2 regions of the Bradyrhizobium sp. 172 genome follow, and region 2 is predicted to be linked to the other one. Evidence: predicted binding sites of a transcription regulator. Region 2 holds the regulator's gene; the other holds the start of a gene.
What was found. The regulator LexA, encoded in region 2, represses DNA repair genes until DNA is damaged. The targets are predictions, from matches to a motif close to TGTTCNNNNTGTGTTCNG.

Region 1 (7,233 bases), 1.7 Mb from region 2:
GCACCAGAATCGCGATCTCGTTGAGCTTGTCGCCCTGGCGCTGGATCTGCTCGATCTCCTCGCCGATGCCGCGGGCTTCCTCTTCCGAATCCCAAGAGCCTGTTACCGTGACCTTCTCGCCGTCCTGGTCCTCGGTGCGCAGCGTCTTGCCGAGCCGGCCCTCGTTGTGGGCGATCAGGTGCGAGGCGGCGGCGAGGATGTGGCCCGTCGAGCGGTAGTTGCGCTCGAGGCGGATGACCTTGGCGCCGGGGAAATCATGGTCGAAGCGCAGGATGTTGTCGACCTCCGCGCCGCGCCAGCCATAGATCGACTGGTCGTCGTCGCCGACGCAGCAGATGTTTTTGACGTGGCGCGTCTGCTCCTTCTCCCCGCTTGCGGGGTCGCGACGAGCTTCGCTCACGCTGAGAAGGTCAGGATGAGGGGCTGCCTCCACGAGCTCAGCTTGCTGAGAGTCCCCCTCACCCGGATCGCTCGGGCGCGCAATTGCGCTGCCGGGCGATCCGACCTCTCCCCGCACGCGGGGAGAGGCAAAAGAAGTCGGCGCTTGGGACAGCAGCCGCAGCCACAGATATTGAGCGACGTTGGTGTCTTGATACTCATCGACCAGGATGAATTTGAAGCGCTGCTGGTACTGCCGCAGGATATCCGGGTGCTCGCGGAAGATGCGGATGTCCTCGAGCAGCAGATCGCCGAAATCGGCGGCGTTCAGGATCTTCAGCCGCTCCTGGTAGCTCGCATAGAGCTTGCCGCCCTTGCCGTTGGCGAACACGGCGGCTTCGCCCGACGGCACCTGCGACGGCGTCAGGCCGCGGTTCTTCCAGCCGTCGATCAGCCCGGCCAGCATGCGCGCCGGCCAGCGCTTGTCGTCGATATTGTCGGCTTGCAGAAGCTGCTTGAGCAGTCGGACCTGATCGTCGACGTCGAGCACGGTGAAGTTCGACTTGAGCTGCGCCAGCTCGGCGTGGGTGCGCAGGATGCGCCCGCCGATGGAGTGGAAGGTGCCGAGCCACGGCATGCCTTCGACGGCATGGCCGAGCATCTGACCGAGCCGATGTTTCATTTCGCGCGCGGCCTTGTTGGTGAAGGTCACCGACAGGATTTCGGATGGGCGGGCGCGGCCCTGGCTCAGGATGTGGGCGATGCGCGTGGTCAGCACGCGGGTCTTGCCGGTGCCGGCGCCGGCCAGCACCAGAACCGGCCCGTCCAGCGTCTCCACAGCCTCGCGCTGCTCCGGATTGAGCCCGGACAGGTATTGCGGGCCTACCGAGGCGCGCGCACGCGCGGCGATGCCGCCGGCTGCGGGCTGGTGGTCGGGGACGCTCTGGGACGTGATCTTGCTCGGCTCGGTCATGCGAATCATTTGCCCCACGTTGGCACCGCGGGGTGGTGAAAGGGGAGCCTTCTTAACAGGGATTGGTCCCTATATGGGGCCGCGGACAGGGGTTTTCCACGTGCGCCGAAAGCCAATTTGTTCCTGTCGGTCAGGCGAATTTCCGGCTTCAGCGGCCCGGAACCATTGTTCCGAGTTGGCCATTGGTTCTGCAAGTGAGGCGCGTCAGCCGCGCCGATCGCAGACAGACATCGAAACAGAGGTTCGGATCATGCTTAGCTGGGTAGTTACGTTTCTGGTTATCGCCCTGATCGCCGGTATCCTGGGCTTTGGCGGCCTCGCCGGCGCGTCGATCGAAATCGCCAAGATCATCTTCTTCATCGCAGTCGTGTTGTTCCTGGTCTCGGCCGTTGTCGGACTGGCACGGGGTCGTAACAGGGTTTAGCGCGCTTACCGCTTCGAGGGCATCGCCACGTTCCGGCCGATGCCCTCGGGCCGCGGGACGGCGCTGTGGGCCTTGACCACCGCTGCGATGCGCTCACGGATGTCTGGGGGAAAAGCCGCCACCTTTCGTGAGCCCATGTCGATGTGAAGCGACATGTTTTCCGATGTGGCGGACAGCCATCCTTCGGTCGCGTGCCGCAGCTCCTGGAAGGTGTGCAGCCGCTTGTCGTCGGCTTCCAGCAGCCAGACCGAGACCTGCACGAGATCGTCGAGGTGGATTTCGCGCAAATACCGCACGTGGCATTCGGCGGTGAAGGTCGAGCCGCCGCGCTCCTTCATGTAGCCCGGTCCGATCCCGAGCGTCAGCCACATCTGGTCGATCGCGCGGTCGAACATCACGTTGTAATAGGCCATGTTGAGGTGGCCGTTGTAGTCGATCCATTGCGGCTCGATCTGCATGATTGACGAGCGGAACGGCACGCCCTCGATCGTTGTGGCAGCAGTCTCCGGCATGTGTCCTTCCCCAGCTATGCGTCCGGTCGCTTGACTTGACCGGTGAGATGTCCTTTGCCACGGTTCGTCTCGTCGGGAGGAACGTCCGTGGGTACGACCATCACCAATAATCCGCCGCGGCCGGCGCCGAAAGCCCTCGCGAGCGCGCTGGAGCAACTTGCCGCGCGGTTCGGCAACCGCCTCATCACCTCGCAAGCCGTCCGCGAGCAGCACGGCCATACCACCACATGGATCGTGAACCAGCCGCCGGACGGCGTGGTGATGGCGCAGGAGACTGCCGACATCCAGGACGTGGTGCGGATCTGCGCGAAAAACGGCGTGCCTGTCATCGCCTTCGGCACCGGCACCTCGCTCGAGGGCCAGGTCAACGCACCCGCCGGCGGAATTTGCATCGACCTGCGCGACATGAACAAGGTGCTCGCGGTGCATGCCGAGGACCTCGACTGCGTGATCCAGCCCGGGGTGACCCGCAAGGCGCTCAACGAGCATCTGCGCGACCAGGGCCTGTTCTTCCCGATCGACCCCGGCGCGGACGCTTCCCTCGGTGGCATGGCCTCGACCCGCGCTTCCGGCACCAATGCGGTGCGCTACGGCACCATGCGCGACAGTGTGCTGGCGCTGAAAGTGGTCCGCGGCGACGGCGAGATCATCACGACCGGCACGCGTGCGAAGAAATCATCCGCCGGCTACGACCTGACGCATCTGTTCGTCGGCGCCGAGGGCACGCTCGGCATCATCTCGGAGCTGACCATCCGCCTGCGCGGCATCCCCGATACGATCGCGGCCGGAGCGGTGTCGTTCGAGACCGTGCACGGGGCGTGTCAGGCCGTGATCCTGGCGATCCAGACCGGCATTCCCGTGGCGCGCATCGAGCTGCTCAACGCCGCGCAGGTGCGGGCCTGCAACGCCTATTCGAAGTTGACCCTGCCCGAAACGCCGCTGCTGCTGATGGAATTCCACGGCAGCGAGATCGAGGTCGCCGAACAGTCCAAGGCCTTCGGCGAGATCGCCAGGGATTGCGGCGGCGGCGACTTCTCCTGGACCACCAAGCCGGAGGATCGCACAAAGCTGTGGCAGGCGCGGCACGACGCCTATTGGTCGGTGAAAGCGCTGCGGCCCGGCGACAGCATCGGGGTGGTCGCGACCGACGTCTGCGTGCCGATCTCGCGGCTTGCCGAATGCGTCGGCGAGACCGAGGAAGATCTCAAGCGCCTCAACCTGTTGTCGCCGATCGTCGGCCATGTCGGCGACGGCAATTTCCACTGCTCGCTGGTCTGCGACACCAACGATGCCGACGAGATGGCGCGCGGCGAGGAGTTCATGCATCGGCTGGTCGAGCGCGCGCAGGCGATGGACGGCACCTGCACCGGCGAGCACGGCATCGGTCAGGGCAAGCAGAAATACCTCAAGGCGGAGCTCGGCCCCGAGGCGATCGACGCGATGCGGGCGCTGAAAAAGGCGCTCGATCCGCAGAACATCTTCAATCCCGGGAAGATCGTACCGGAGGCGTAGCGCGCGGCGTGGCCGCCGTTTATGCTCGCTCCCTCACCACGGAGCAGGCAATGCAGTGGTTCGCGCGCAAGACGCGTCAGGACGTCTGGGACGAAGCGATCGAACGGCCGCTCGGCGACATCGAGGCCGCCGAGCGCATCCGTGCGATCTGTGACGCCGCTGCGGCGAGCGCGGCAGGTAGCGCGCGCAGCGACAAGCGCGACAGCGAGCGCTACGAGCGCGCGGCGAAAGTCGCGATGGAAATCGCGATGAAGATCTCGGATGGACTGATGCGCGACGACGCAGTCCGTCGCATCGTCGATCTCTGCATGAAGGCGAACGACCTCAAGACGGCGCAAATCCTGTTTCGCGCGATCCATGCCAGCTGGATCCGCGAAACGATCCAGCGCGATCACCCGCCATTGGCGCAGTGAGCCCAGTTATCGCGCCAACTTCCGCACGGCCTCGTCGACGCTGTGGAAGACACGCTCTCTCGGCAGGGCGTCGAACAATCTAAACCGCTCGAACGCGTCCTGCGCGCGCACTGATTCCAGCCGGGCCAGCGCGACGGTGACGCCCTGTTCGCTGCACGCCCTGAACACGTCCAGCAGGATCTGCGCGGCGGTGAAGTCGATCTCGACCATGCCGCTCGCCTCCAGCACCAGCAGCTGTGGCGGCATCGTGCCGAGCACCTTGATCACGTCGCTGCGAAAGCCGGGCGCGTTGAGGAAGGACAGCGGCGCCTGCAGCCCGAGCACGGCGACGCCGGCGATGCGCTCGCCGGCGATGTGCGGATGTGCCGGCCACCAGATCGTGGTGCCCGGCACGCGCTCGAACTCGACCAGCCGCGCGCGCGTCGTGCTCCAGATGCCGTGCAGCAGCGACAGCACGATGCCGAGGAACGCGCCTTGCTGGATCGGCAGCACGATGATCAGCGCGGCGGTGGCGGCGATCAGCAGGAATTCGCTGGGGGATTGGCGATAGATCGTGACGATCTGCTTCACGCGGATGATGCGCAGCGCGACGAACAGCAGGATGCCGCCGAGGGCTGCGTCTGGAACGTGCTGCAGCAATCCCGTTCCAAACGCGAGCAGCGCCAGCACGATCGCAGCGGCGGCGAGACCCGCGAGCTGCGATTGTCCGCCGGTCTCGGCGACAATGCCCGTCCGCGGCGGGCTGGCGTTGACCGGAAACGCGCCGAACAGGCCCGACAGTACGCAGCCTACGCCCGCGCCGAGAAAATCGCGATCGACATCGGCCGGCTTGTCGGGATCGGACGGGAATGAGCGCGTCGTCGCCGCGGTCTGCACCATCACCACGACCGTGATGACAAAGGCGAGCGGCACGAGGCGGACCCATTGCTCCGGTGCAAGCTCGGGGAAGGTCGGCCGCGGCAGCGTCCCCGGCACGAGGCCTACGACATTGACGCCCTTGCTCTCGAGGCCGAGCGCGATCGTGGCCAGGGTCGCGGCGACGAGCCCGATCAGCGCGCCCGGAATTTTTGCGCTGATCTTCTCGGCGACGAAGACCACGGCCAGCACACCGAAGCCGATGCATAGCGTGAAGGGATTGGTGCGGCCGAGCTCGCTTGCGAGCACACCGATGCGATCGAGCGTCGGCCCGTTCGGCGAGTCCAGGCCCAGCACGCCCGGTAATTGCGACACGATGATGTGGACGGAGATGCCGGCGAGGAAACCGACCATGACGGGCACGGACAAGAGATTGGCGATGCCGCCGAGGCGGAAGGCGCCGCCGGCCAGCATCATTGCGCCGACCATCAGTGCCAGCGCGATCGCGAGGCCCTGATACTCAGGCGAGCCGGCGGCGGCCAGCGCCGCCAGCCCGCCGGCGAAGATCGGCGTGATCGTGGAATCGGCGCCGCAGGACAGGAAGCGGTTTCCGCCGAGCATCGCAAAGCCGAGCGATCCCGCCATGAAGGCGAAGAAGCCGATCTGCGGCGCGAAGCCGCCGAGCCGCGCCGTGGCCATCTGCTCTGGGATCGCGATTGCCGCGAGCGTCAGGCCGGCCATCAAATCGCCCGGCAGCGAATAGGACGCGAGTGAGCGAAACAGCGGCCATGATGTTGCGGTGTGAGCGTCCTGCGCCATCAGCAGCGAATCCCCGAAGTGTTCCGTTGGTCGACCAGACCACAGCTGCCGGTCGTCGGCAAACATGGGGTTGCCGGCCTCGCCTGTATATCGTGCGACACCGCAGGGCTCGCGGCACTTATCGCGTCTGCGAGCCCCACGCGCACTCCCGCGAGGCACGCCCTATGGCTTCGACGCCTGCGCCTGCTTCAGCGCGCTCTTGCAGCCATCCGACAGCTGGTTGAAATGCTCGATCATGCACTGCTTGACGCGGCCGCCTCCCGGCATGATGCCGGAGCACAGCGCGCGCATGTCCGCGGTGCACGCTTGGCGTATCTCCTGTCGCGGTTGCTGGGCGGACGCGGCGCCCGCGGACGATATCGCGACCAACGCGGCGATGATGGCCGCGATCGCGCGTCGCAGCTCCCGTAGCTGTACAGGTCTCACCATGCGCAGACCCTCCGCACGCCGAATGGCGTGCTGGTCCACCAACAGGCCCCAGGATAGGGAGGCGCCGCATAGGCATAGGGTGGATGGGCGTAGGGCACGATGGTCCGCCGGCACAGGCCGTTGGCCGTCAGGTGCCAGCCGGGTCCGCAGCCGCCGCTGACTTCGGTGAGGCCGTCGGACATGCCGGGGTGAGGGCTGGGGGTGAAGGCTAGCGCGGTCGAACCTGCGGCCAGTGCGGCTGCCGCGGCCGACGCCAAGATCGTCAATCGTCGCATTCGAGATATCCATGCTTGCAAGTTGGAGGAAGGCAGTCCGCGGCCAGTGTTCTGACCCCGGCCGGAATTCACGGTCGTGCGGCGCGAGGGTCAGTACCGGTATCCGTAATAGGGATGAGTCCCGACCGTGCCGCTGCGCGTCACGCTGTTGCCGTTCGGACCCGTCGTGGTGCGCGTGTAGTCGAATGCATGCGGAGCGACGCGCGTGATGCTGCCGCTGCGTGCGATCGTGCCGCCATAAGGTCCCGTCACCGAAGCCGAACGCGAGCAGGTTCCGCCGGCGCATCCGCCGCTGGCGCTGCCGTAGTAGGTACCTCGCCAAGTCGTGACGCCGCCGCTGCGAACCCAGGCGTTTGCACCGGAGGCTCCCGTGAGGGCCAGCACCGTTGCGAGTGATAGCGAAGCCAGAATGGGTTTCATCGGATACTCCTGTTTGTGAGGACGCGCCGGAACGAGACCGGTCGCCGCATGGGGCCAATCTCGCCTCGATCTTTTGCCGTGATATTGCCGGCGAGGCCGGAAGTGTAACGTTTTGTAACGAGTGACGGGGTCGCCACATTCCTGCCAGCGGGCTGCTCGATAGAGGCCGCGATGGACACTCGGACGATCATGATCGTGGAGGACGACCGCGAGATCCGCGCGC
Region 2 (7,233 bases):
AGTTTTCGCCGTGGCCTTGATGCCGGTTTCTGACGCGCTTGCCGCGGTGCTGGCGGGTGCAGAGCCGCTGCCGGAAGAAATGATTTCCCTCGACGAGGCCTACCATCGCGTGCTCGCGCGTGACGTCGTGGCGCGGCGCACGCAGCCGCCGCAAGCGATGTCGGCGATGGACGGCTACGCGGTGCGCGCGGCCGACGCCGCGACGATCGATTCGGAGCTCACCGTCATCGGCGAAGTCGCAGCGGGCCGACCGTTCGAGGGGACGGTCGGAGCCGGCGAGGCCGTGCGGATCTTCACCGGCGGCGTCATTCCCTTTGGCGCGGACGCCGTCGTGATCCAGGAGGACACGGTCGCCGCCGGCAAGCGCATCACGATCAAGGAAGCCGCGATCGCCGGCCGGCACATCCGCCCCGCCGGCGTCGATTTCCGCGAGGGCGACGTGCTCCTGCGCAAGGGAAGCCGTCTGACCGAGCGAGACCTCGCGCTCGCCGCCGGGATGAATCATCCGCACCTTGCCGTTGTCAGGCGTCCGAAGGTCGCGATTCTCGCCACCGGCGACGAGCTGGTGATGCCGGGCACCACGCCCGGCCACGGCCAGATCGTCTATTCCAACGGCTACGCCCTGCACGCGCTCGCCCGCAGCGAGGGCGCCGAGACCATCGACCTCGGTATTGCCGCCGACACGCTCGAGGCCACCACCGCCGGCATCCGCCGCGCCCGCGAGAGCGGCGCCGACGTCCTGATCACGACCGGCGGCGCATCGGTCGGCGACCACGATCTGGTCCAGCAGGCACTGCGGGACGAAGGCATCGCGATGGCGTTCTGGAAGATCGCGATGCGGCCAGGCAAGCCGATGATGCACGGGCGACTCGGCGCAATGGGTGTGATCGGCCTGCCGGGCAATCCCGTATCGTCCTACGTGTGCGCTTTCCTGTTCATGGTGCCGCTGATTCGCGCCCTGTCGGGCCGTTCAGTGATTCACCATCGCCGTGAACGCGCCGTGCTCGGCCGCGACGTCGGCGCCAACGACCAGCGCGAGGACTATCTGCGCGCGCATCTTGAGGAGCGTGACGATGGCACACGCGTCGTTGTTCCCGTCAATCATCAGGACTCTTCGCTGCTTGCGAATCTCGCTGCAGCACAGGTACTTCTCGTCCGCGCACCATTCGCGCCGAAGGCCGAAGCCGGCACGGCTTGCGAAGTGTTGCGGCTCCCCGTCTGAGCGCCCCCGCAACGCGCGTTCCGCGCACTTTGCTCTGTTCACGGTAAATTAAGCAGTTGCGGAACATGTATCGAACATATAGTGTCTGTTCATGATTTGTTTCGAGCATGCAGCGGCTTATGGCCGAATTCAGCGTCTCGGAATCGGACGACATCAACCGGGGGACTTTGGTCGAGATGTTAACGCGCAAACAATACGAGCTTCTGCGGTTCATCAGTGAACGTCTGAAGGAAAGCGGCGTGCCGCCCTCCTTCGACGAGATGAAGGATGCGCTCGATCTGCGCTCGAAGTCGGGCATCCATCGCCTGATCACGGCGCTCGAGGAGCGTGGCTTCATCCGACGCCTGCCCAACCGCGCCCGTGCGATTGAAGTCATCAAGCTGCCGGAGCTCCAGGCAGCCGCTGGCAGCCGCCGCGGCTTCACGCCGAGCGTCATCGAGGGCAATCTCGGCAAGGTGCGTGCGAGCGCGAGCCTGCCCGCTGACGAGGGCGAACGTCCCGTCGCGGTGCCGGTGATGGGCCGCATCGCGGCCGGCACGCCGATCGAGGCGTTGCAGACCCGCAGCCATACTATCAGCGTACCGCCTGACATGCTCGGCTCGGGCGAGCATTACGCGCTGGAAGTGCGCGGCGACTCGATGGTCGAAGCCGGCATTCTCGACGGCGACATGGCCCTGATCCAGCGCAACGAGAGCGCCGATACCGGCGACATCGTGGTGGCGCTGATCGACGACGAGGAAGCGACGCTGAAGCGCTTCCGCCGTCGCGGCGCCTCGATCGCGCTCGAGCCCGCCAACGCGGCCTATGAGGTCCGCATCCTGCCGCCCAACCGGGTGAAGATTCAGGGCAAGCTGATCGGGCTTTACCGGAAGTACTGATACCGGGAGTCCTTTCTATCGGCAGTACTTCATATCGGAAGCACTTCATGCCGGAGGTGCTTGGCGCCTCGCGCGCTTCCGATCGGCATCGCCGGTCAGAGATTGGAGCGGATCATCGTCCGCTCCGGCTGGATAGCCTTTCTGGTTCTGCACAGACTATCCGGCCCCTCCTCCAACGCTGGCTCCTCGCCACGCCGACGAAGCAGCACCGCTTCAAGCAGCACCGCTTCGCGGCTCGGTTGTTCGAGGAAACAGCGACCAGCGGTCAAGTTCGGCCGTTGCAGCCAAGTTGGCAATGTTCGCGTACGCGCCTCCCGAATGCATCGCGGCGAGCTTTGTTCCTATTGAATTCGGGAAAGATAATGTGATCGCGGCTTGCGGAAGCCAGCCGCAGATTTGCCCACAACCAAGCACAGCGTTCGTGCTTCCACTCTGATAGAGGCCTGCGCCTCGATAAGAGACGCGGGTTGCTATCCCAGCATGAGGAGCACCCGATGTGTGACTACAGCCTACATGCCGTCGCGTCGCGCCCCGCCGAAGTCGGCGAGACGATCGTCACGACAAGCTTCCGCGGCACCTCGACGCGCGGCTTCGCCTCTGCAGCCGATCCGTCCGTCGCCGTCTGCCTGCTGCCGGGGACGGAGCTCGCCTTCGCCGACGACGTCCGCTACGACAATCGCTGGATCTGGACGCGCACCATCAATTCCCGCGTCGGCAAGTTCGGCAAGATCGATCCGCACGTTCCCGACCGCCATCATGATGCGATCGAATTCCCCGACGGCAAATACGTGCTGGTGACGCAGCTCGTCGAAGGCCAGCGCGCGACGGTGCTGCAACTGCCGGTGACTCAGTCGGTCACCGAGCGCGAGCACAAGGCGCAGATCACCGCCGACAGGCAGCCGACCGTCACGCACCTGCCGATCGGCTGACAGAGCCGCCCTCCGGCTACGAGGTCGGAGGTCAGGATTGAATCGCCATCGCCGGCCGTGGCCGGCGAGATGGTGTGGTTTGCGCCCCGCGAATCCGAACGGACGCACCGAACCACTGCGTTGCTCCGCACCATCAGATCAATCGTCGGCTTGCAGGTCGGTGTCCGCCGGCGTTGCGTCCTTGATGCGAGGCGCGGTCGACTTTGGCGCGAGGCTGCCGTCGAAATCACCCTCGCCGGCGCCGGCCGGCAACCAGGGGCGGCTCGTGCCTCTCGCCCTCACTGCCTGAACCACAAAACCGTCACCACGCTGCGTCAGCGCCAGCGCGCTCTGGCTGGCGAGCCGCTGCCGATCGACCACCATCGCCGCGCAATCGGGCGGCGCGGGACGAGTCGTCACCACCAGGGCGGCCCGACTGCAATCGTCTGCGAGAGCGTCGACGCGCAGTGCCAGCGCGACCAGCCTCCCGTCGGCCAGTGGCGTCACGCAGCCGGATTCGTCGCAGGACACGCCATCGGCAAGCGAGGCTCTGCCCGCATCGCGCGGATCGGCGTCGGCAGCGAGCCATTCCTTGAGCAGAAAGCCGTCCTTGTTCGTCCTGATCAGGTGCAGATATCCGTCCCTGCCCCGCACCGCGACGCTCGCGCCATCCCCGGCAATCAGGATGTCGGGCTGCCGCGCCGACAGTCCCCAGAGGATCGCTGCCAGCAGCACCAGGGCGCCGGACCAGCGCAGCGGCGTGCGCAACAAGCCGAGCACAATGATTCCCAGGCTCGCCGCGATCAGCGGCGCGATCCCGAACGCCGGGATGCGGCCCACCGCGCCCGGCAAGGCCGCGACCCAGCGCGAGACCGCGACCATCCACTCGATGCCAATCCCCATCAGCCACCAGAACACGCTGTCCAGCCCGAACGGCGCAGCAAGCAGCCCCAACAGCCCCGCCGGCATCACCAGCGCAGAGACCACGGGCATCGCGCCGAGATTGGCGAGCACGCCGAACGGCGTGACACGGTGGAAATGAAAGGCGGCATAGGGCGTGGTCGCAAGTCCCGCAATCAGCGAAGCCATGAACAGCATCGCAATCTCGCGCCCACCCCAGTCGCAATGCGCGCAGTCGCCGAATTGTCCGGCGAGGCAAACAAATTGGGCATGCCGATTTGCACCAGTGCGACCAAGCCGAGCGTTGCCGCAAACGACATCTGAAAACTCGGATGCACCAGCGCTTCCGGCGCGACCGCCAGCACGATCAGCGCAGCCACAGCAAGCGTGCGGAAGGTGATGGCGCGGCGATCGACCATCACCGCGATCAGCACCACCGCCGTCATGAAGAACGACCTTTGCGTGGCGACCTCCGCGCCCGACAGCAGCAGGTAGAACGCAGCGGCGACCAGCGCGGCGGCGGCCGACCATTTCTTGATGGCGAAGCCGGCTGCCAGTCCGGGGATCAGAGCGAGCAGCGCGCGCACCGCGAAGAACACGACGCCGGCAACGACGGCCATGTGATAACCGGAGATCGAGAGCACGTGGCCGAGGCCGGAGATGAACATCGCATCGTTGACGGGCGTGGTGATCGCATCGCGCCGCCCGGTGAGCAGCGCGGTCGCGATCGCCCGATTGTCGCCGTCGAGCGTCGCCCGGATGCGGGCATCGATCGCATCGCGCAGGCCTTGCATGAAGGCCGCGTAACGCAGCCGTAAGCCGCCGGTCTCAGGCGGCGACGCCACCGTGATGGCGCCCATCGCGAAGCCGGAGGCGCCGATGCCCTGGAAGAACATGTCACGCGAAAAGTCGTAGCTGCCGGGCCGCACCGGCGCGAGTGGCGGCATCAGCCGTGCCTTCAGCTGAACGAAGCTACCGACCTCCGGCGCGGTGCCCTTGCGGACCGACAGGCGCACGCGCTCGAGCCTGACGTCGCTGCGCTGCGCCTCCATCGCCGTGACGCGCAGCACGAAACGATCGGTACGCTCGCGGATGTCGCGAGCCTCGACGAAGCCCGACAACGACACCGAATAGAGCGCCCTTGCCAGCACCGGGTGGGCGATGCGCGCCGTCTTCCAGGTTGCGACGGCAAAGCCGGCCGCGACCGCCGCGATCATGATGGCCGGGGCGAACAGCCGGCTCCGCCGCAACAGAGCCGCGCCAAGCAGGAGCGCGATGGCGGTCGTGGCAACGACCCACAGCACCGGCTCATGATCGGCAGAGAAATAAAGCGCGATGCCGCAGCCAAACGCGACGGGCACCCACGGCAACAGCCGCCCGGCGCCCGCCTCGGCGCGCAGCCAGGCGCGGAGGGTCTCGGCCAGCGATGTCCAGAGGTCGAGGCCTGCAGGCGCGAGGCCGCCCGCGGACGCGGCGCGGCCCGCGGGCCACGTCCCCGCGATCCCCTGCGATCGTACCGGCCGGCCCGGCTCCGCCATTCCCTGCACTCGATGATACGCAACGAAGCCAGAAGCTACCGGAACGTGCAGGTGGGCGGATAGCGGTACGGATCAGGAACGAAGGGGCGCGGCCGCTACTTTTCCTCTTCCATCGTCACGGCCACATCCGCCTTGGCCGACAGCCTGACCTTGTTGCCCTCGATATCGGCGACGAGGCCCTTGTCGATGAAGTGATGATGGCCCTTGTGGCTGCCCTCGCCGCTGTCCTTCTTGGTCAGCTTGATGCGATTGCCTTCGACCTTGTCGACGGTGCCGATGTGGACGCCGTCGGCGCCGATCACTTCCATATGCTCTGCGATGTTCTGCATGGTGGGTTCCTTGTTGGACCCACCCCAACGCGCGGGGAGCACGTTCGTTCTCTCACGAGAATGACGAAGCCGTGTGCCCGCTCGTCAGATCAGCGGCGCCTGCGACGAAGCATGGTGATTGACGATCTTCCACTCGCCGTCCTCGCGCATGATGACCCAGCTCATCTTGACCGAGAAATCGGGGCGTTCGCCGGCGAGATCGAACGAGATGGTCGCGGCCATATTGATCAGATCAGGACCTGCCTGCGCCGCCGTCACCTCGGAAAACACCGCGCTCGGCTTGCGCCAGCGCGGCAGGCCGTTGAAATAGTCTGCGACGCCGGCCCTGCCCCGGTAGAGCTTTGGGTTGGAGCCGAAGAAGAAGGCATTCCTCGCATAGAGCGATGAGAGCGCGGCCGCATCGAGCGTGGCGAAGCCGGCGCGCCATTTCGCGATGATGCCGGAAACGATAGCGTCGGCTTCGTTGCTCATTGTGGTCTCGCAGCTCTTTTCAGCCTTTGGCAACTTCCTTCGCGAACGTGTCGCGCAGACCGATAGTCCTGGAAAATACCGGTCTGTCGGACGTCGAGTCCTTGTCGCGCACGAAATAGCCCTGGCGCTCGAACTGCATCGGCTCGGTCGAATTGCTTTCCGCGACCGATGCCTCGACGCGGGCATTAGCGAGAATTTCCAGTGACTGCGGATTGAGGTCGGCGGCGAAGTTCGAGGCGTCCGGGCTCGGTTTGGCAAACAGCTGATTGTAGATGCGGATTTCCGCGGGCACGGATGTCGCCGCCGGCAGCCAGTGCATGGTGGCCTTGACCTTGCGGCCATCGGGCGCGTTGCCGCCCTTGGTCGCGGGATCGTAGGTGCAGCGCAGCTCCACCACCTCGCCGGCATCGTTCTTGATCACGCCGGTGCACTTGACGAAATAGGCGTAGCGCAGCCGCACCTCGTTGCCCGGCGACAGACGGAAGAACTTTTTCGGCGGGTTCTCCATGAAGTCGTCCTGCTCGATATAGAGCTCACGGCCGAACGTGATCTTGCGGGTGCCGGCGGAGGGATCATCCGGATGGTTGATCGCCTCGAGCTCCTCGGTCTGCCCCTCGGGATAATTCTCGATCACGATCTTGAGCGGCTTAAGCACCGCCATGCGCCGCTGCGACGTGCGGTTCAATTCCTCGCGGATGCAGAATTCCAGCATGCCGACGTCGACCACGCTATTGGCTTTCGCAACGCCGATGCGCTTGACGAATTCGCGAAGCGCGGCCGGCGGCACGCCGCGGCGGCGCATGCCCGCCATGGTGGGCATGCGCGGGTCGTCCCAGCCCGCGACATGGCCCTCGCGGACGAGCTGGGTCAGCACACGCTTGGACAGCAGCGTGTAGGTCAGGTTCAGCCGCGCGAATTCGTACTGGTGCGGCTTCGAGGGCACCGGCAGCTTCTCGATGAACCAGTCGTAGAGCGGCCGATGGTCCT

Region 1: a site for LexA is predicted at 1,525-1,542, ahead of IVB07_RS10005 (UvrD-helicase domain-containing protein). Genes of this name have one in related genera too.

Annotation. Positions count from the first base shown of each region.
Region 1 covers NZ_CP064701.1:2,109,137-2,116,369, forward strand. The annotation lists gene IVB07_RS10005 (UvrD-helicase domain-containing protein) at 1-1,360, opposite strand, end outside; gene IVB07_RS10010 (DUF1328 domain-containing protein) at 1,602-1,775, shown strand; gene IVB07_RS10015 (thioesterase family protein) at 1,781-2,287, opposite strand; gene IVB07_RS10020 (FAD-linked oxidase C-terminal domain-containing protein) at 2,375-3,799, shown strand; gene IVB07_RS10025 (hypothetical protein) at 3,850-4,212, shown strand; gene IVB07_RS10030 (SulP family inorganic anion transporter) at 4,219-5,886, opposite strand; gene IVB07_RS10035 (hypothetical protein) at 6,049-6,315, opposite strand; gene IVB07_RS10040 (hypothetical protein) at 6,309-6,590, opposite strand; gene IVB07_RS10045 (hypothetical protein) at 6,681-7,010, opposite strand; gene IVB07_RS10050 (response regulator) at 7,182-7,233, shown strand, end outside.
Region 2 covers NZ_CP064701.1:3,783,623-3,790,855, reverse strand. The annotation lists gene glp (gephyrin-like molybdotransferase Glp) at 11-1,222, shown strand; gene lexA (transcriptional repressor LexA) at 1,399-2,100, shown strand; gene IVB07_RS18285 (hypothetical protein) at 2,595-3,029, shown strand; partial or broken gene IVB07_RS18280 (ComEC/Rec2 family competence protein) at 3,168-5,446, opposite strand; gene IVB07_RS18275 (DUF2171 domain-containing protein) at 5,542-5,775, opposite strand; gene IVB07_RS18270 (nuclear transport factor 2 family protein) at 5,860-6,246, opposite strand; gene IVB07_RS18265 (glutamine--tRNA ligase/YqeY domain fusion protein) at 6,266-7,233, opposite strand, start outside.